One region of the Nocardioides sp. Z30_9 genome, then DNA from elsewhere that is predicted to be linked to it. Evidence: predicted binding sites of a transcription regulator. Region 1 holds the regulator's gene; each other region holds the start of a gene.
What was found. The regulator LexA, encoded in region 1, represses DNA repair genes until DNA is damaged. The targets are predictions, from matches to a motif close to TCGAACANNTGTTCGA.

Region 1 (6,917 bases):
GGAGCACGCCGGTGACGAACTGCCGGATCGTGCGACCGCGGGAGATCCGGGCGATGAACATGCCCACGAACGGGGTCCACGACATCCACCAGGCCCAGTAGAAGACCGTCCACCCGGAGAGCCACGAGGCCATGCCGTCGCCGCCGGCGGCCTCGGTGCGAGCCGACATCTGCGCGAGGTCCTGGAAGTAGGAGCCCAGCGCCGTGGGGACCAGGTCGAGGATGAACACGGTGGGTCCGACCACGAACACGAACGCCGCCAGGGTCAGCGCGAGCACCATGTTGATGTTGGAGAGCCACTGGATGCCCTTGCTGATGCCCGAGACGGCCGAGGCGATGAAGCAGACGGTGAGTACGGCGATCACGCCGACCAGCACGCCGTTGCCGATCTTGCCGATGCCGCCGACGATCTCGAGGCCGCTGCCGATCTGCAGGGCACCGAGGCCCAGCGAGGCGGCCGAGCCGAACAGGGTGGCGAAGATGGCCAGGATGTCGATCACCCGGCCGGCGGGGCCCTCGACGCGACGCTTGCCGATCAGGGAGGTGAACGCCGCGCTGATCAGGTGCGGGCGGCCCTTGCGGTAGACGCCGTACGCGATCGCGATGCCGACCACGGCGTAGATCGCCCACGGGTGCAGCGTCCAGTGGAACAGCGTGGTGGCCATCGCGGTCTGGACGGCGGCCGGATCGTTCTCGCCCCCGGTGCCGGGAGGCGGGGTGACGAAGTGCGCAAGAGGCTCGCTGACGCCGTAGAACATCAGGCCGATGCCCATGCCGGCGCTGAACATCATCGCCACCCAGGAGATGGTGGAGAACTCCGGGCGCTCGCCGTCGTTGCCCAGCGGGATGTCACCGAACTTGCCCATCGCGAGCCAGATCACGAAGAGCACGAACGCCGAGGCGGTGAGCACGAACAGCCACCCCATCGTGGTGACCGTCCAGTCCAGGGCCGAGGAGGACGCGCTGCCCAGGGAGCCGGTGTCGACGAAGCCCCACACCAGGAAGGCGAGCGCGATCGCGGCGGTGACACCGAAGACGACCCGGTCCAGGCCGCCTGTGGCCTGGTGGTCCTCGACCGGACTTTCCAGGGCCGGGTGGACGGTGAAGTGGCCGCGCCCGGCCCGGCGAGCGGGCTTTGGAGTCTTCTCAGTGGTGGACATCTGACTTGCTTACCCCAGAACGCAACGCGTTGACCAGCCTGAAGTGCACCCTCCCGCCTCAGGGTGTGTGCGCGCTCACGGACCTGGTGGAGCCAGGACATAGGGTGCCCTGGTGGTCCAGGAGTCGGTCGAGAAGCGTGATGTGCGGACGGTCCTCGGTGCGACCGTGGCCGAGCTCGGCGGCCAGGAGCGGCCCGGCCAGGTGGCGATGGCGGAGGCCGTCACCGAGGCGATGGAGCGCGGTCGGCACCTCCTCGTCCAGGCCGGCACCGGCACCGGCAAGTCGCTGGCCTACCTCGTCCCGGCGCTGCTGCACCACGACCGGGTCGTGATCGCGACGGCGGCCCTGGCCCTGCAGCACCAGCTGGTCGAGCGCGACATCCCGGCGCTGATCGAGGCGGCCGGTGACCAGCTCGGCGAGAACGGCAGCTACGCCGTACTCAAGGGGCGCTCGAACTACGCCTGCCTGCACCGCGTCCGCGAGGGAGTGCCCGACGACCAGGGTGCGCTGGTCGAGCTCCCCGAGGGGTCGCAGGGCGCCGAGGTCCTCGCCCTGCGCGAGTGGGTCGAGGAGGAGGCCAGGGAGAGCGGTACCGGTGAGCGCGACCATGCGCCGCGGCACACCGACCGCATCTGGCGACAGGTCAGCGTGAGCCACCGGGAGTGCCTGGGGGCAGCCAAGTGCCCCTACGGCATGGAGTGCTTCGCCGAGCGCGCCAAGGAGAAGGCGGCGCGATCGCAGCTGATCGTGACCAACCACTCGCTGCTGGCGATCGACGCGATCGAGGGCGTGCCGATGATCCCGGAGTACGACGTCGCGGTGATCGACGAGGCGCACGAGCTCGTCTCGCGGGTGACCCAGGCAGCGACCGACGAGCTCTCGGTCTTCGAGATCGACCGTACGGCGCGCCGCTCCCAGCGCCACGTCGACGGGCCCGAGGCCGACGACCTCGCCGATGCCGGGGAGCGGCTGCGGGACGCGATCGAGGTCAGCGAGCCCGGGCGGATCGACCGGGTGCCCGAGCAGCTAGCCGACGCGATCGTGCTGGTGCGCGACGCGGCCCGAGCACTCGTCTCGGCGTTCCCCAAGGACGCGCCCCGGGGCGGTGAGGGCGGTGGCGCCGACGCGGCGAGCACCCAGGCCAGGGGCTGGGCCCAGGAGCTGTTCAAGGTGGCCGAGCGGATGTCGTCAGGTTCGGACCGCGACGTGCTCTGGATCGCCGACCGTTCCGGCGGGAAGAGCGACCGTCCCCGCGGGGCCAACCCCCTGTGCGTGGCGCCGCTGGAGGTGGCCGGCCCGATGCGGGAGAAGCTGCTCGCCGAGAAGACCGTGGTGTTCACCTCGGCCACGCTCAAGCTCGGCGGCGACTTCGACGCGGTCGCGGCCTCGCTGGGGCTGCGCCCCGGCGACCGGGCGACCGAGGCGAGCGACGGGACCTGGGAGGGCCTCGATGTCGGCTCTCCGTTCGACTACGGCCAGCAGGCGATCCTCTACGTCGCCCGGCACCTCCCGCCCCCGGGCCGTGACGGCCTCACCCAGGCCCACCTCGACGAGATCGCCGAGCTCGTCGATGCGGCCGACGGCCGCACGCTGGGGCTGTTCTCCAGTCGTCGCGCCGCGGAGGCTGCGGCCGAGCACGTCCGCGAGGCGCTGCCGCACCTGACCACGCTGGCGCAGGGCGACGCGCAGCTGCCCGAGCTGGCCCGGCAGTTCGTCGGCGACCCGCACACCAACCTGTTCGGCACCCTCAGCCTGTGGCAGGGCCTCGACGTGCCCGGGGACACCTGCCAGCTGGTGATCATCGACCGGATCCCGTTCCCACGCCCCGACGACCCGCTGATGTCGGCGCGCCAGCGGGCCGCGGACAAGGCCGGGGTCAACGGGTTCATGAAGGTGGCCGCCACGCACGCGGCGCTGCTGATGGCCCAGGGGGCCGGCCGGTTGATCCGCACGACCACCGACCGGGGAGTGGTGGCCTGCCTGGACCCGCGGCTGGTGACGGCTCGCTACGGCGGCTTCCTGCGCGCCAGCCTGCCGCCGATGTGGCAGACCGACGACCCCGCCGTCGTACGCCGGGCGCTGAAGCGGCTGGCCCAGGGCTAGGGCCAACCGGAGCAGTCCGCCACCTGCCGGACCTGTCAGCGGGCCCGGACGACGCGTGAGGCCGGCGACCACGGCGAGGAGCCGGCCCTGTTCTGGGCCATCACCTTGAACACGTAGCGGCCGCGCGGAAGGCGCATCACCAGCGATCTCGCGCTCGCCCGCTGGTAGCCGGAGGCGAACGTGCGCACCACCCGGTTGCGGGCGTTGAGGCGGAACGCCACGACGCGGTAGCGGGTGATCGCGGCACCGCCGGTGCGGACGGGGGCACCCCAGCGGACCAGCGCGGTCTTGGGTCCGCGGCGGGCGCCGGCGGCCGCGACGCCGATGCGCGGTGCGGTGGGCTTCTTGACCTGCGGAGCCGGGGCCTTGGGGGCCGGGGCCTTGGGAGCCGGGGCCTTGGGAGCCGGGGGCTTCGGCGCAGTGGGCTTGGGTGCCGGAGCCGCGGTCGGCTTGGGCGCCGGCACCGCCGGGGCGCTGGGCGACGGGGTCGCTCCCGGGGCAGGGGACGGCCCCGGACTGGGAGTGGGAGTCGGTGACGGGGAGAGCGGGTCGGTGGGGGTGGTCGGACATCCGGTCGCGGTGAGGCGGTACTGCCCGAGGCTGCCGTAGTCCGACCAGCCGCCCGAGAGCGGATCGCCGTTGCCGACACCGTCCACGCGCAGGTAGTAGGTCCCGAGACCCAGCTCCCGCACGAGGGAGGCGTTCATCCCGGTTGAGACCGGGACGGTGGTGCCGGTGTAGCCGGAGACGGGGGAGTTGCTGACCAGCACCCGGCCGTCGGCGTCGAGGAGGTCCAGCTTGAGGTCGAGCGCGGTCTGGGCGCCGATGCCGGTGACGGAGGCCCGCAGCTCGCTCACGCACGAGCGGGTGATCGCGAAGACATCGGTGTCGGTGCGGGTGCCGATCACCCCGGAGACGTCGTACGGCGTGCTGGCGGTGAGCGGCGTGGCGGTCTGGACGGTCCCGCCGTGGTCATCGGTGCGCAGCGGGAGTCCGTTGGACTGCATCACGGCGAAGTCGTTCTGGGTGTTGTTGGCCCTGGCGTACTCCCCGATGCTGAACTGGCTCACTGCCCGGTTCATCGAGGAACCCATCATCGGGCCCCACGCGCGGGTGCCGGCGTAGTAGTCGGTGGACGTGGTGCCGTCGTGCTGGAGTCCCAGGTTGTGCCCGGTCTCGTGGGTGGCCGCCTGCGCCACCGTCATCGGGTCGAAGCCCTTGTTGTAGGCGAAGACCCAGGCCGGCTGGTAGTCGGGGGTGGCCCTGATCAGGTTGAACGTGCCGAGGTAGGCCACTCCGAGGCAGCCGCCGCACACCGCCGCCCGGGGAGCCTCGGAGCTGGTCACCACGACGTGGGTGCCGTAGGTGGTGTCGCTCGCCGAGCTCCTGGTGATCGCGGCGACGCCGGGATCCTGCGTGGTGACGTCCACGTCGAACGGGGCATAGCTCTCCGCGACCTGGCGCCAGACCTCCTGGATGAACCCGTGCTCGGAGGCACTGAACGTGCTCGGTGAACCGTCGGTGTCGAAGCCGGTGTGGACGCCGTCGGGGATCGAGCCGCCCCTGGAGGTGTTCCAGCCGGTGCCCGTGACGGTGGCCCCGTCGAAGTCGAGGAAGATCTTGCGGGGGGCGTCCGGCCGGCTGTGCAGGGTGAAGGTCTCGCTCACGGCGTACGCCGCGGCCACGGTCGGGGCGGCGGCACCCGAGGTGGTGGTGACCTCGGCGGGGGCCTCCTCCTCGAAGTAGACCCGTCCCTCCGGGGTCAGCCAGACGGTGTCGTCCTCGACCAGCAGCTCCTCGAAGCCTGCCGGGGAGAGTCCGTTGCTGGCGGCCACGGCGGGGAGCCGGTCACCGAGCGCGCGTACGGCGGGGCGGCCCTGCATCCGCTCGGGCAGGACGCGGGGCTCAGGGTCGGCGGCAGGCTGGGTCCGGTTGTCCGCGAGCGACGCGCCGGGCTTGGAAGCGCTGCCCACGGCCTGTTCCTGGACAGCCGGGGTGGGACGCGCCCTGCCGGGATCGCCCGCGGGCGCCGAGGGGTCTTCGCCGGCTCCCGGGGCGAGCGGGACGGCTTGCGGGCCGGCGGAGGGCTCGCCTGAACGCCCGTCCTGTGCGAGGAGTGCGGGTACGGCGACCAGCAGCAGCGCGAGCACTGCGATGACGCACGCGCGCCAGGACCGTACGGACATTCGTGCAGTATGTCCGAAATAATGCTATTCCACCCAGTTGTCTCACATCCGGCGCAGGACGGTGGTCACCTTCCCCAGGATGGTGGCGTAGGTGCCGTCGATCGGGTCGTAGGCATCGTTGTGCGGGAGCAGCCAGACCTTGCCGTCGCGGCGCTGGAAGGTCTTCACCGTGGCCTCGCCGTCGAGAATGGCGGCCACGATCTCACCGTTCTCGGCGTCGGGCTGCTGGCGGATCACCACGTAGTCGCCGTGACAGATGGCGGCGTCGATCATCGAGTCGCCGGAGACCTCGAGCAGGAACAGGGTGCCGTCGCCGACGAGGCTCTTGGGTAGCGGGAAGATCTCCTCGACCTTCTCCTCGGCGAGGATCGGTCCACCGGCGGCGATCCGGCCGACCAGCGGCACCATCGTGGGCGTGGGTACGGCGTCGCCCAGGCCCGTCTGGTCGTAGCCCGCCTCGTCCGCCGAGGCGATCGCACGCCGCGCGGCCATCAGCTCGGGGATGAACACCTCGAGGGCGCGCGGGCGGTTGGGGTCGCGTTTGATGAAGCCCTTGCCCTCCAGGACGCGCAGCTGGTGGGCCACGCTGGAGGAGCTGGTGAGCCCGACGAGCTCGCCGATCTCGCGGATGCTCGGCGGGTAGCCGCGCTTCTCGATCGACTCGCGGAGCACGTTGAGGATGCGCTGCTGCCGGGGGGTCAGGCCGGTGCTGTCCGGAGCCGCGTCCGGAAGCTCGGTGACCTTGGCGCCGGCTCCCGCCTCGAGCGTGGCCGCGGTGGTCTTCGGCGTGGTCTTCTGGGCGGTCTTCTTCGCCCGGGGGAGCCGGGTGGGCTTCTGGGGGTCCTGATCGCGAGTCGCCATGGGGAGAACCTAGTCCAGCAACATGCGTCACTTCAAACACATGTTCGAAGGGCGTGTCGCGCCACTTGTCGGGCGAACCAGCCGAACATTTGTTCGACTGGGTGCTTGCTTCGTTCGAACACGTGCCCTAACGTCGTACACGTGTTCGATCGAACATACGCTCGATCAGCCCGGCAGGTCCACGGAAAACGAACTTGTCAGTGGCTGCCGATAGAAATCGATCAACACACAGCAGGGGTCGCCAACCGACCGCTCGGCCACCTGGGCCGGGCACTTCCCCGAAAGGTTGACCGATGAGCACTCTCAGCATTCACCGCCCGCAGGACGCCACCTCCGCCAACGAGGTCGACGCGCGTTTCGACGCCCTGGTCCGCGCCGCGGTCCCGACGCAGCGCGACCGCCGCGTCGAGGTCGACTTCGACCGGGTCTTCGATCTCGACTACGGGCAGCGCGCCCTCGAGGCAGTTCCGGCCCGTTCGGCCCCGGCGGCACGCCGCGTCCGCTCCTCGCGCCGGGTCGCCCCGGTTGCGCAGCCTGGTCCGGCCACCCCCCGACGGGTGCGGCTGACCCGCCGCGGCCGCGTCGTCGCGGTGCTCACCTTCCTCGG
Region 2 (6,917 bases), on a different contig from region 1:
TGAGCGCGGGGAAGGTGGAGATCACCCAGGGCGGGGAGGTGGTCGACTTGGCCACGGCCACGGGGCCGATCCGGATTCGCCGCGTCCTGCGGGACTGGCAGTGAGATGGTGCCAGAGCACCAGCAGAGCCGAGGTCGCGAGCAGCACAAAAGTGCGGCGCTCAGTCACCCCGGAATGCCAGCAGCATGCCACTGACAGCGGCGGTCACCACGCCCACCAGCTGCACGACCTGGCCGATCGCGATCGCTGCGCCGTTCTCGCCCAGCAGGTTCTCGAAGCCGTCACCATAGATGCCGCTGAGGACGAAGCCGACGACCACGAACAGCCCCAGCAGGGCTCCGACCCCGTCGGACCACCGGCGCCGGACGCCAGCGACGAGAGCCGCGCCGGCCAGCAGGATCACCAGCCCCGGCGGAATTGCCACGGGGAACTCGACGCCGGCCGCCCACAGGACTGCGATCCCGACGGCACCCACCAGCAGGCCACCGACCAGGGTGGTGCGCCTCCTCACGCATCCTCCTTCGTCCAGGCGACCAGCTTCTCCGGGTTGAGCACCGACCACATGCGAACGATGCGGTCCTCGGCGACCTCGAAGGCCATCACTGCGACGGTGACGTCGCCCGCCCGGGCGATGAGACCCGGCTGCCCGTTGACCAGGCTCTCCGTCATCGTCACCCCGGCCAGCGCGGTGGCACGGCCGACAAGGAACTCCGCGATCCTCAAGGCGCCACGCACGGGTCGCCGCTCCGCGCTGACCCGCCCGCCACCGTCGCCGACAGCGACGGCCGCAGGGTCGAGCAGACCGACCAACGCTTCGATGTCACGGGCCTCCCACGCCTGCTTGAAGCGGCGCACGACCGCCGTGCGCTGAGTCGTGGACGTGACTGGTGGGGGCGACCCGGCGATTCGACGGCGGGCCGAGGACGCCAGTTGCCGGGTGGCCGCAGGGCTGCGGCCGACGATCTCCGCGATCTCCGGGAACGGGTAGCCGAAGACATCGTGCAGGACGAACGCAACCCGTTCGGCCGGGGTCATGGTCTCCAGCAGAACCAGGAATGCCATGTGGACCGACTCGTCCAGAGTGATCTGGTCCACCGGGTCGAGGGGGGTGCTGCCGCCCTCCGCCCACATCGTCCGCGCCGGCAGCGGCTCCGGCACCCACTCGCCGACGTACCGTTCGCGTCGGAGGCGAGCCGATCCCAGCAGGTCGAGACAGATGCGCCCGGCGACCGTGGTCAACCACGCACCCGGGACCCGGACGGCCGTTCGCTGCTCCTCAGGCATGGCGTACCACCGGACATAAGTCTCCTGGACAACGTCCTCGGCCTCGACCAACGACCCCAACAGGCGGTAGGCGAGGTTTCGCAGGTGCCGGCGCTCGGCCATGACGGCGGCCAGGTCGGGATCGCCCCCCTCCAGGGACGAGGTGGGGCGGGCACTCATGGGACGAAGTGTCCCTCGGTTCGGCGTCATTCCCCTACGACGAAGCCGACCGGTGTCGTGTGAGGTCACAAGCCGACCTCACACCGGCACGGCCGGCTCCGTCGGACACACATGCACACAACTCTGTGGATCATCGCCGGGCTGTTGGCGGCCATCTTCTGCGCCAGCGGCGCAGCCAAGCTCGTGCAACCCAAGGACAAGCTGGTCGCCTCCAGCGCCGGGGCGGCGCTCGAGGGCTTCAGCCCCGGCGCGATCAAGGTCATCGGCCTTCTCGAAGTCCTCGCCGCGGTCGGCCTCGTAGTTCCCGGCATCGTCGGTGTCGCGACATTCCTCGTCCCAACGGCCGCCATCGGTCTGGTGCTCCTGATGGTCGGCGCCGCATTCACCCATGCGCGCCGGCACGAGGTGCAGCCGATCATCGTGAACGCGATGCTGCTGGCGTCCGCGGGCGTCGTGGCCTACGGCCGACTGGGTCCCTGCGCCTTCGTCGACTGACCCGATTCGAGAGCCAGTTGAATCCTCCCTATTGACGAGGTCGGCAGTCGCCGGTATTATCGAACACAGGTTCGATTCAATAGTGATGCTGAGGGATCGGCCCGGACTCTCCCGTAGCGGAGGTTCGCCTGCTCACGGGCGTGCTGCATCGACGTGTGAGACCAGTCAGTCATGGTCACGAGTCGGTGCGGGAGGTGCTCAGATGAGCTCGACGTTCGATCGGCCCGCGCTGCATCCGGTGCTGGCGTGCGCGGACGCCGTGGAGGCGTCCTTGAAGGACACCGCGGGTGTGGCGGTGGAGTTCATGGCCCCGGCGGACAAGCGGGCCGCGCTGGTGCAGCTGACCCGGGTGGAGGCACAGCTCGCTTCCCTGCGGATGCGGGTGCTGGCCGCCTCCGACGACCTCGCAGTGGCCGAGGGCGCCCGGGACGCGGCCGCGCTGGTCACCCACCACACGCGTTCAGATGCCGGGACCAATCGGCGTGACCTGGCACTGGGCCTGGCCCTGGACCGCCGCTGGCAGCACCTGGGAACCGCCCTGGGGGGCGGTGAGGTGAACGTGGCCCAGGCCCTGGTGATCACCCACGCTCTCGACGTCCTGCCGGCGGTCGAGCTCGGTGCCGAGATCATGGCCGCCGCGGAGGCGCATCTGGTGGCGCAGGCGGCGCACTTCGGTCCCCGTGAGCTCCGACTACTGGGCCGGCGGATCCTGGACCACGTGGCACCCGAGGTTGCGGAGGAGCAGGAGGCCAAGGCGCTCGCCGCCGAGGAGTCCCGCGCCTGGCGCCGCACCTCGCTGGCGACCACCCGACTGGGCGACGGCAGCACCCGGATCACGATCCACGTTCCCGACAGCGTGGCCGCCCGGCTGCACACCTACCTGGAGGCATTCACCTCACCTCGCCAGGTCGGCGTGGGCGAGGGGGCCCGGGTCCCGGCCGACGTACGCCGGGGTCAGGCGTTCTGCGCGCTGCTGGAGGCGGTCGACCCGAAGCGGCTGCCGGTCCACGGTGGCGACGCCACCACGGTGATCGTCACGATCCCGCTGGCGGACCTGCGCCGTGACCTCGGCGTCGGCGAGCTCGGACCCACCGACCGGCTCACCGCCGGGGAGGTCCGGCGCCTGGCCTGCACCGGCAAGATCGTCCCCGCCGTGCTCGGCACGAACTCCGAGGTGCTCGACCTCGGCCGGTCCTCGCGGCTGTTCAAGCCCGCACAGCGCAAGGCGATGATCATCCGCGACCGTGAGTGCCGCGCCGAAGGGTGCACCATCCCCGCCGCGTGGTGCGAGGCCCATCACTGGGGCAGAGCGTGGGCCCACGGTGGCCGCACCGACCTCAAGGACGGAGTGCTGCTGTGCAACTGGCACCACCACCGCGCCCACGACGACGGCTACGACGCCAGCCGACTACCCAACGGCGACATCCGATTCGGCAGGCGAACACGAGGGTCGTAAACTGGCGGCTGCACAGGGGTACAGCGCGTCAGTGGTGGGGTGGCGAGCACGTCGTTGAGCGCACCCGGAGAAACCGATGTCCACCCCTGTCACCCCTGTCACCACTGCCGTCCGTCCTGCCACGCCGACGCGCACCTCCTTCCCCACGCTGCTGCGCCAGGTGGAGCCGTACTACGTGGTGCTCGACGCCGCGGTCCGGCTGCCGACGGCGATGCTTCCGCTCGGGATCCTGCTCTACGTAGCTGACCGGAGTGGATCCTTCGCCACCGGCGGGCTCGCAGTCGCTGCGCTCAGTGTGGGCGGGGGCCTGGGCGGCGCCTTCGTCGGCGTCTTCGCCGACCGGTTCGGGCAGCGGGTCGTCGGCGTGCTGGCAACGGTGGTGCAAGTCCTCGCACTGGGCGCCTTCCTGCTGCTCGCTCCCCGGGACGTGCTGCCGGTGACGATGGGGCTGGCCGCCCTGATCGGGATGTCCAACCCGCAGGCGGGCGCGATGGCCCGCAGCCGGTGGGCCGCGCTGGGCCGCTCGCGCGCCGACCGTCGCTCGTTCACCTCCACGGCGATGGCCTGGGAGGGCGCCCTCGACGAGTGCGGGTTCGTGGTCGGACCGGTCCTGGTGAGCACCGTCGCCGGCCTCGCCTCCCCCACACTCGGGCTGGTGCTGGCCCTGGTGCTGGCCGTGGTGACCCAGACCGGATTCGCGCTGCACCACACCGCGCTGCCCGGCCACGGTGCCGGCCGCTCCACCGGTCACCGCGAGCGTGGGGCACTTCCCCTCGCCCACGTCGGCAGCCTCCTGGTCGCGATGGCCGGCGTCGGACTGGTCTTCGGCGCGACCCAGACCGGCGTCGCGGCGCGGATGGCGGCTGCGGGCACCGACGAGCTCACCGGTCCCGTGTACGCCGCCATGGGGGTCGGCGCCGGGATCGCGGGACTGCTCACCACCCGGCTGCCCCAGGTGTTCCGGCTCGAGGCCAGGATCGCCTGCGCCGGCGCCCTGGTCGCTCTCGGCGGCCTGGCGAGCTCGGTCTCGGAGCATCCTGCCCTGCTCGCCGCTTCCTGCCTGCTGCTCGGCGTTGCCCTGGCACCGGCCCTGGTCAGCTCCTACGCCCTCGCCGAGCGCTCGGCTCCCGAAGGGTGGGGCACCACGATGATGACCATGCTCGGGACGGCGAACATCATGGGGATCGCAGCCGGTGCTGCGATCGCGGGCATGCTCGTGGACTCGGTCTCCCCCGGTGCGGCGCTACTCGTCGACGCGGTCGCCGGTGTGCTGGTGCTCGCTGCCGGCTGCGCGGCGCTGCTCACCCACCCCGCTGGCCGCGCGGAGCGGCAGCACCAGGCCCGCTAGGCGACCCCGCTCACCCGCGAGGTCCAACCGCTCAGCCGACGGGGTCGCCCTCGAGGTCCGCCTTCATCGCGGCCAGCGTGCGCGCGATGTTGCCCCGCTGGAACTGCGAGAAGAGCCGGCCACCGGTCGCGGCCTTGTCGAAGATCGCCGCGGCCCAGTCGGGCCACCGGTCGCGCAGGTCGGTCCAGGTCTCGGTGACGCGGGTGCCGTCGGCGACCGGCTCGAAGGTGTACTCCCACGACGCGATCCGCCCGGCGAGCAGCGGCTTGCGCGGCCCGATCTTGCGCACGTCGAAGGCGAACCGCTGCCCGGGCTCCGCGGCGATCACCACGCACTCGGTGCTCCACCGCGCACGACCACGCTTGTTCGACCCGTCGAAGACCTCACCGACGCGCAGCGTGCGACCGGCGCTCGTGGTGGTCGCGCCGGTGTTCTCCGGGCTCCACCGGGCCATCTGGGTGGGGTCGGCCACCTGGTCGTAGATCGTGTGCGCGTCGATCTCGATGACGATGCTGTCGCTGACCTGCATCTCGCGGCCCATGGATCTCCTCGGTGGTGGGGTGTGCCCTGCCTGTGTACGCCCGGACATACCCGAAAGGGCCCCCGCCGAAGCGAGGGCCCTTCCGGGTGATGCCTGTGAAGCGGTGGTTCCTGAGCGGGTTGGCTCAGAAGTCCATGCCGCCCATGCCGCCGGTCGGGTCGCCGCCACCCATGGCGGGCGCCTTCTCCGGCTTGTCGGCGATGACTGCCTCGGTGGTGAGGAACAGCGCGGCGATCGAGGCTGCGTTGAGCAGCGCCGAACGCGTCACCTTGGCGGGGTCGGGGATGCCGGCAGCGAGCATGTCGCCGTACTCCCCGGTCGCGGCGTTCAGGCCGTGGCCGACCGGAAGACCGGCGACCTTCTCCGCCACGACGCCACCCTCGAGACCGGCGTTGATCGCGATCTGCTTGAGCGGAGCCGCGAGCGCGACCTTGACGATGTTGGCACCGGTGGCCTCGTCGCCCACGAGCTCGAGCTTCTCGAACGCGTTGACGCCAGCCTGCACCAGGGCCACGCCGCCACCGGCGACGATGCCCTCTTCGACGGCAGCCTTCGCGTTGCGAACGGCGTCCTCGATGCGGTGCTTGCGCTCCTTGAGCTCGACCTCGGTGGCCGCGCCGACCTTGATGACCGCAACGCCGCCGGCCAGCTTGGCCAGGCGCTCCTGCAGCTTCTCGCGGTCGTAGTCGGAGTCGCTCTTCTCGATCTCGGCGCGGATCTGGTTCACGCGGCCAGCGAGCTGGTCGGTGTCCCCGGCGCCGTCGACGATGGTGGTCTCGTCCTTGGTGACGACGACCTTGCGGGCCTGGCCGAGCAGCTCGATGCCGGTCGACTCCAGCTTGAGGCCGACGTCCTCGGACACGACCTGCGCGCCGGTCAGGATCGCGATGTCCTGCATCATCGCCTTGCGGCGGTCACCGAAGCCCGGAGCCTTGACGGCGACGGACTTGAAGGTGCCCCGGATCTTGTTGACGACCAGGGTGGACAGGGCCTCGCCCTCGATGTCCTCGGCGATGATCAGCAGCGGCTTGCCGCTCTGCATGACCTTCTCGAGGAGCGGCAGCAGGTCCTTGACCGTGGAGATCTTCTGGTTCGCGATCAGGATGTAGGGGTCGTCAAGGACGGCCTCCATGCGCTCCGGGTCGGTCATGAAGTACTGGGAGATGTAGCCCTTGTCGAAGCGCATCCCCTCGGTCAGCTCGAGGTCGAGCCCGAAGGTGTTCGACTCCTCGACGGTGATGACGCCTTCCTTGCCGACCTTGTCCATCGCCTCGGCGATGGCCTCGCCGACGGTGGTGTCCGCGGCGGAGATCGAGGCGGTCGCCGCGATCTGCTCCTTGGTCTCGACGTCCTTGGCCATTCCGAGCAGCTGCGCGGAGACGGCCTCGACGGCCTTCTCGATGCCGCGCTTGAGCTCCATCGGGTTGGCGCCGGCGGCGACGTTGCGCAGCCCTTCGCGCACCATGGCCTGGGCCAGGACGGTGGCGGTCGTCGTACCGTCACCGGCGACGTCGTCGGTCTTCTTGGCGACCTCCTTGACGAGCTCGGCGCCGATCTTCTCGTAGGGGTCCTCGAGCTCGATCTCCTTGGCGATGCTCACACCGTCGTTGGTGATGGTGGGCGCACCCCACTTC
Region 3 (6,917 bases), on a different contig from region 1:
GCAGCGGGTTGTGGTCGCCGCTCACGGCGGCGAACGCACCCATGTGCTCGGGTGCGGTGACCTTGAACCGGTCCATCCGGGCCCGCGGCGTGTCCTGCACGTCGGTGGCCAGCGACCGGGGGGCGGTCAGCTCGGCGGTGCCGACGCGGCCCCGCACCATGAACCGCTCCTGCAGCGTCGCGACGGTCGCGTCCTGCTCGGAGGAGTCGGTGATCGTGATGTCGACGGTGATGACGCGCCCGGACGTGGTGTCCGCGACCTCGCTGCGGCGTGCGGTGACGGTGAGCGCGTCGCCGTCGGCGGGCACCTTGGAGATCTCGATCCGGTGGTCGAGGTGGACCAGGTCGAGGAGGCCCTCGACGGGGCCGATGCAGGCGAAGACGGCCGGCCAGGTCAGGCCCACCAGGGCGTCGGGGACGGACTGCTCCTGCGGGTCCGCGACGGCGTCGCCGCGGCGGGTGCGGGTGGGGCTGGTGACGCCGATGTGGTCCGCAGCGCGGTCGGTGGTCCAGGTCGCCTCCAGCACGGCGGTGTCCTCGACGACCTCGGGCAGGGTGCCGCCGGCGGTCAGCGCCAGCAGGGCGCCCATCGCCTCGGTGGCTGCCTCGGTGGAGATCACCGGGAGCCGCCCGCTCGAGACCCCGGACAGGTCGACGCGCAGCTCCAGGTCACCCTTCGAGAGGGGGACCCGCAGCATCGCGGCGTCGTCACCGTCGGGCACCAGCTCGAAGGTCGTCCCCTGGGGGAGTCCCTTCAGGCGGTGCAGCGGGTTCGGCACCACGCGCCCGGCCCACACCACGTCCTGGGAGGTGAACGCAGCGTCGAGGGGCGTGGTGCCGGAACCCACGGTGCTCCGGCTCACGGCAGCGTGGGAGGAGACGTCGTGACCACGGAGGTCCTCGACGATCGCTGCCTCGAACCGGTCGAGCAGGTCGGCCACCGGCTCATCCACCACGGTGATGCCACCCACGGCCACAGGGCCCGGGATGACGATCACCTGGTCGGCCCCGTAGGCCTCGTCGTGGGCTTGCCACAACGAGTCCGAGCGCCACCAACGGCGTACGTCGGCGTCGATCACGGGGACGAAGTTGACCGGCTTGCCCGGCCGACGGCAGATCTCGAGGAAGTACTGCACGTCGGCGGGGTGGAGCCGGCAGCTGAGGGCCTCGGGGTGGGTGGCCACGAGCGTGTCGATGGCCTCCGAGGGGGAGTCGAGGTCGGCGTCGAGACGGTCGATGGGACCGGCCGTCGCGGGGTGCACGCGCGCCAGTGCGCGGTCGAGCATCGCCTCGAAGCGGGAGCGGAACGTGACGTCGACCCAGCCCTTGCTGGTCGAGCCTGTCGGGCCCGAGAGCTCCACGTAGCGGCGCAGCCACTGCTCGTAGGTCATCTCCGCGACGTCGCCGAAGTAGGGCTTGCAGGTCTGGGCCATCGCGGCGACGAGCTCGTCCTTGCGGGCGGCGGCTGCCTCGGCGTCGCCGGCGACCTCGTCGAGGACGCGGCCGCAGCGCGAGGCGGCGTTGTCGATCTCGTGGATGTCGGCACCGAGCTGGCTGCGCCCGGAGGTGACGTCCCCGTCGCTGCGACCCGCGCCGACCCAGCCGCCGTTGACGGCGGTCGTGATGCCGGGGGTGTCGACGAGGAGCTGCTTGACCGAGGCCGAGGTGGTGGCCTCCTTGGTCGCCATCGCGGCGGTGCCGATCAGCACGCCGTCGACCGGCATGGCCGCCTCGCCGTGCGCGGTCGCCCAGGCGCCGGTGAGGTAGTCGACCGCGCGGTCCGGCGTACCGATGCCGCCGCCCACGCAGACCACCAGGTTCTCGACCGAGCGAAGGTCGGGGTAGGTCGCGAGCAGGAGCTCGTCGAGGTCCTCCCAGGAGTGGTGGCCCCCGGCGACGCCGCCCTCGATGTGCATGATCACGTTGGTGTCGACCGCACGCGCGATCGCCAGCACCTGCTTGATCTGCTTGACGGTTCCCGGCTTGAACACGACGTGGCTGATGCCGGACTCGTGCAGGTCCTCGATGATCGCCTCGGCGTCCTCGAGCTCGGGGATGCCGGCGCTGATCACCAGTCCGTCGAGCGGGGCGCCCGCGAGCCGGGCCTTCTGCACCAGGCGCTGGCCACCGACCTGCAGCTTCCACAGGTAGGGGTCCAGGAACAGGGTGTTGAACTGGGCGGTGCGGCCCTCCTCGAGGAGCTCGCCGAGCCGGGCGAGGTTGGCCTTGAAGATCTCCTCGGTGACCTGCCCGCCGCCGGCGAGCTCTGCCCAGTGGCCGGCGTTGGCGGCGGCCGCCACGATCTCGGGGTCGACGGTCGTCGGGGTCATCCCGGCGAGCAGGATCGGCGACTTCCCGGTGAGGCGGGTGAACTTGGTGTCCACGACGGGGGACCCGTCGCCGCGGTCGATCAGCCTGGGTGCGTACGCCGACCAGTCGGCCGCCTCGGGCACGGTCGCGCCCGGCGTGAACAGCTGGTCGCGCCCGGCGGCCGTGGCGGCCGGGAGCACGGTGACGCCGCGCCCGCGCAGCGAGCGGGCGGTCATCTTGGCGGAGAGGTCGGCGGGACCGAGGTCGACGACCCAACGGGTCTCCGGGCCCACGGCGTCGGTGAGCTCGCGCGGCCAGTCGACGGTCTCCACGCAGATCGCGCGGGCAAGGTGCTCGGTGAGGCCGGCGTCGAGGCCGCAGGCCTGGGCCCAGTCGCGTGCCATCGCGACGGCGGGAGCGAGGGCGGGGTGGTGGAAGCCGAGGGCCACCCGGATCGGCTCGAGGGTCGGGGCGAACGCCCGGCCGCCACGGGTCTTGGCGTCGATCTGTGCCGCCTCCGCGGCGGCGCGCTTCTCGACGGCGGTGCGCACGCGGCGCAGCGCGTCGATGGTGCCGCTGACCACGACGCGACGGGGCCCGTTGACCGCGGCGACGATGGCGGCGTCGCCGTTCTCGGAGACGCCGGCGACGAGGTCGCGGACCTGGTCGAGGTCGGCGCCGCTGATCGCGAGCATGGGGGAGTCCTCGCCGTGCGGGACCAGGCCGACCCGGCGGCCGACGATCGCCGCCGCGGCACCGATCAGGCGCGCGATCGCCATCAGGTCGACGTCGCTGTCGCGGTCGCCCTCACGACGGCCGGCGAGCGCCGCGACGCCGAAGATGCCCTGCGAGTGCCCGACGCTCGCGACGGGCGCGACCCTGGTCAGGTCGAAGCCCTCCCCGGCGAGGAGGTCGAGGGTGGCGAGCTGGGTCAGCAGCACCCCGGGCATGCCGAGGGCAGGGTTGACGGTGTCCGCGGTCGCGGGCGTGACCTCCTGCGCGAGCCAGGTGTGCGGGGTGAACGGGCGCGGGAGGGCGGCGGCGACTTCGCCGGCCACCGGCGCGATCCGGGCGGCGGACTCCTCGACCAGGGTGCTCACCCGGGAGGTGTCGGCGTGCTCCTCGACGAGCTCGGCCAGGGTCGCGAACCAGTCGGTGCCCTGTCCGCCGAAGGTGATCGCGAACTCCTCGCCCTCGATCAGGCGGTCGGCCAGGGTGCGGCCCCGCTCGGGTGTGGCGTGGTCCTGGGTCAGCGTGGTGGGGGGGAGCTGGGTCATGTGAGGAGTCAATCATGTTTCCCGCCTGAACTTGAAGTCCTCCTCACGTTTTTCATGAGATTTTCCTCGACTTTTCTTCTACCCGTCAGTAGGGCGGTCCTAGGCTGCCGGAATGGTCCTGCCTTCCCCGAAATCCGCCCATGTCGCCGTGATCACCGGAGCCTCCAGTGGGATCGGCGCCGAGATCGCCCGGGAGCTCTCCAGGCGCGGCCACGAGCTGGTCCTGGTGGCCCGGTCGGCCGAGCGGCTGCAGGCCCTGGCCGACGAGCTGCCCACCACCGCGCACGTCGTACCCGCTGACCTCGCCGACCGTGCCGACCGGGCCGGACTGCTCCCCGAGCTGGACTCGCGCGGTCTGACCCCCCAGGTGCTGGTCAACAACGCGGGGTTCTCCACCCTGGGCCCGGTGCACCGCAGCGACCCGGAGGCGGAGCTGCGGATGATCGAGGTCGACGTCGCCGCGGTCGCCGACCTGTGTTCCCGGTTCCTGCCCGCCATGGTCGAGCGGGGTAGCGGGGCGGTGCTCAACGTGGCCTCGACCGCCGCCTTCCAGCCGCTTCCCGGGCAGGCGGGGTACGGCGCCGGCAAGGCCTTCGTGCTCTCCTACACCCGCAGCCTGCACGCCGAGCTGCGCGGCACCGGCGTCACGGCCAGCGTGCTGTGCCCCGGACCGGTCGAGACCGGGTTCGGGGAGGCGGCCGGCTTCGCCGAGGGGGAGGCCGAGGGTGCCCTGCCCGCGATCATGTGGGTGCCGGCGACCCAGGTGGCCAAGACCGCCGTCGAGGGGCTGGACCGCGGTACCCTGGTGATCATCCCCGGCCTCGCCAACCAGGTCGGCGCCGCCTTCTCCACGGTCGCCCCGAAGAGGCTCCTCGCCTCGGTGCTCGCCAGGGTCCACCCGGGGCTGCGCGACTAGCTGGGTGAAGCGCCGGGTGGCCGCCGCGACACAGGCCGGACGACGTACTGGTGGCCGGTGGGCGCGGTCCAGGCATAGCTGCCGTCGTCGAGGCGCTTGTAGTCCCATGGGGTGAACGTCTTGAGCCGGTGGTGGCTCCGGCACAACGGGGCGAGGTTGCCGGGATGTGTCTGGCCCGGTGGTCCACAGTCGTCCATCGACAGGTAGGCGGTGATGTGGTCGAGGTCGCAGCGCCTGCTGTCGCGGCGGCAGCCGGGGAAGACGCAGTGGGCGTCGCGCAGGACGCAGAGCTCGCGCATGGCCGCGGGTGGGTCGTGTGCGTCGACCGGCCGGGCGGCAGGGTCGGCGTTCCCGGCGTCGAGGTCGATGACGGGCCGCAGGACGACCTTGCCGCCCGCGTCGGCGTGCCGGGCGAGCCATTCCTCGAGGAGGCGGGTGGTGGCGGCGCCGTAGTGCTCGATCGTGCACGCTCCGGTGCCGATCAGGTCGGCTGGAGTGAGGTGCACGTAGAGGTCCAGGTTGTCGGTCCCACCCTGTGAGGGCGCGGCGTCACGTCCGGAGAGCAGGTCGAGGGCGTACTGCGGATCGGCGAGGATCCCGACGGCCCGTGCTCGCCGGACGTCGAGGGGGTCGGTGTCGCCAAGGCCCTCGAGCTCGCCGGCGATGCGGCTCAGGGTCTGGTCGAACAGCAGTGCGTCGGGGGTGTCGAGAGTCATCGCCACGTCGGTGGTGCCGGGGGAGGTGCGGCCGGTGCGCTGGAGGTGCACCCCGCGGGCCTGGCGGCGGTGTTGCTCTTCGTCGGCGGCGCGGTCGGGGTCGAAGTAGAGCCGCGCCTCGTTGACCAGCTGCTCGGCGTCGACGAGGTGGACCTTCGCCGGGGTCGAGGCGATCAGCCGGTCCGCGAACGCGACCGCCTCCTCGGAGAGGTCGTGGGTGTGCCGGGAGATCTGGCGGGCGAGCCAGGCCGGGACCCGCCCGGCGACGACGTGCTCCCAGAGTCGCGGCAGCCGGTAGGCGAGCTCGAGGGCGTCGGCGAGGAGCTGCCTGGCGGCGTCCAGGGTGATGTGCAGGGCGGCGCCCAGGCCGGCGACGGCGAGCTCGGAGACCAGCGGCGCACCGGGTCCGGCGAGGGTGCAGATCCGCTCACCGTCCGCGGGGACCTGCCCCCAGTGCGCGGGCCACTCGTCGTCGGGACAGGGGTGCAGCAGGGCCCAGTCGACGGTCCGCTGCAGCTCGCGGATCTCGGCGGCCTGCTTGTCGGCACGAGCCTGGCGGACGGCGTCGAGCACCTCGGGAGCGGAGAGGGTCGAGGTGCTGTCCATGAATCAACTCTAGGCGTGAGCACCGACACAATCGAGCACCTGTTCGAGGTTGTGGAGAACTATCTCGCGGCTCCTGTCGGAAGTCACGAAACGACGCCCTGGCCATGCGTCCCCACCCGAGACCCACGCCAGCGAGCGCGCGAATCAGCCCGCGAACTCCCCGGCGCGAACCAGCGCGGCGAGCTCAGCGATGCGGGCGGTCGGGACCTCCAAGCCGGTCCCCGGCTCCTTGTGGACGACCTTGACGGATCCGGTCGGACCCCACCGGTCGCCCTCGACCCGGACCACGCCGACCTTCCAGGGCTGCCGCTCCTGCCACCGCTCGATGAGCCTGCCGAAGACCAGGTACAGCGGCACCAGGACCAGCAGCTCCTCCCGGCTGCTGGGGCCACCGGTGAACGTCTCGCCGCGACGCACAGCCCGCACGTAGTAGAAGAAGTTGCCGACGTGCAGTGGCACGTCGTGGTCGTTCAGGGCGAACGGCAGCTGGTCGTCGTCGGGCACGCCACCATCGTGGGGCAGGTGGTGCCCCCCTGTCCCGAACCCGGAGAACTAGCCCCGGGTCCTCGTGACGTCGGTCGCGAGGGCGGTACGGCGGCGCACGTCCAGGGGTGACGGGCGACGGCTCAGGCGCCGGTCCAGCACCGCTGCCGCCCGCTCGGCCTGGCCGGAGGCCACGAGGGCGTGGATCAGCGTGTCCTCCAGGACGTCGCGCTGGGCCGCACTCCCGCCGAGCGCCTCGGCGCGGGGGAGGACCGCCTCGAGATGCACGACCGCGGAGCCGTGGTCGCCCTCGACCATCGCCTGCAGTGCGCGGCACACGGGGGCGACGACCTCACGGAAGGTGGCGTCGGCGTGCGCGAGCGAGGTGGTCCGCAGGGCGGCCAGGCCGACCTGGTCCCGAGCGGAGGCGAGGCTGAGCGCGGAGTGCAGCGCGGCGAACGCGGTCGGAGGGCTGATCAGCCAGCCGTCCGGAGCGGCCTCGCACACCGCGGCGCCGGGCAGCAAGCCCTGCCACGAGTCGGTGACCTGGCAGCGCCACAGCAGCGAGCCGCTGTCGACCAGGGCCCGGGAGCCGGTGACCTGGGGCGGG

Region 2: the regulator LexA is predicted to act here: its motif matches at 1,998-2,013, upstream of AC4BGB_RS15040 (HNH endonuclease signature motif containing protein).
Region 3: the regulator LexA is predicted to act here: its motif matches at 5,856-5,871, upstream of AC4BGB_RS16765 (HNH endonuclease signature motif containing protein).

Annotation. Positions count from the first base shown of each region.
Region 1 covers NZ_JBZAJF010000001.1:1,458,743-1,465,659, reverse strand. The annotation lists gene AC4BGB_RS07110 (BCCT family transporter) at 1-1,159, opposite strand, end outside; gene AC4BGB_RS07105 (ATP-dependent DNA helicase) at 1,269-3,263, shown strand; gene AC4BGB_RS07100 (hypothetical protein) at 3,299-5,449, opposite strand; gene lexA (transcriptional repressor LexA) at 5,492-6,310, opposite strand; gene AC4BGB_RS07090 (LysM peptidoglycan-binding domain-containing protein) at 6,604-6,917, shown strand, end outside.
Region 2 covers NZ_JBZAJF010000002.1:909,863-916,779, reverse strand. The annotation lists gene AC4BGB_RS15060 (DUF3253 domain-containing protein) at 1-104, shown strand, start outside; gene AC4BGB_RS15055 (hypothetical protein) at 161-511, opposite strand; gene sigJ (RNA polymerase sigma factor SigJ) at 508-1,443, opposite strand; gene AC4BGB_RS15045 (DoxX family protein) at 1,555-1,938, shown strand; gene AC4BGB_RS15040 (HNH endonuclease signature motif containing protein) at 2,141-3,394, shown strand; gene AC4BGB_RS15035 (MFS transporter) at 3,471-4,742, shown strand; gene AC4BGB_RS15030 (SRPBCC family protein) at 4,774-5,283, opposite strand; gene groL (chaperonin GroEL) at 5,408-6,917, opposite strand, start outside.
Region 3 covers NZ_JBZAJF010000002.1:1,245,250-1,252,166, forward strand. The annotation lists gene AC4BGB_RS16755 (fatty acid synthase subunit beta domain-containing protein) at 1-3,586, opposite strand, end outside; gene AC4BGB_RS16760 (SDR family NAD(P)-dependent oxidoreductase) at 3,699-4,502, shown strand; gene AC4BGB_RS16765 (HNH endonuclease signature motif containing protein) at 4,499-5,824, opposite strand; gene AC4BGB_RS16770 (hypothetical protein) at 5,969-6,328, opposite strand; gene AC4BGB_RS16775 (FAD/NAD(P)-binding protein) at 6,377-6,917, opposite strand, start outside.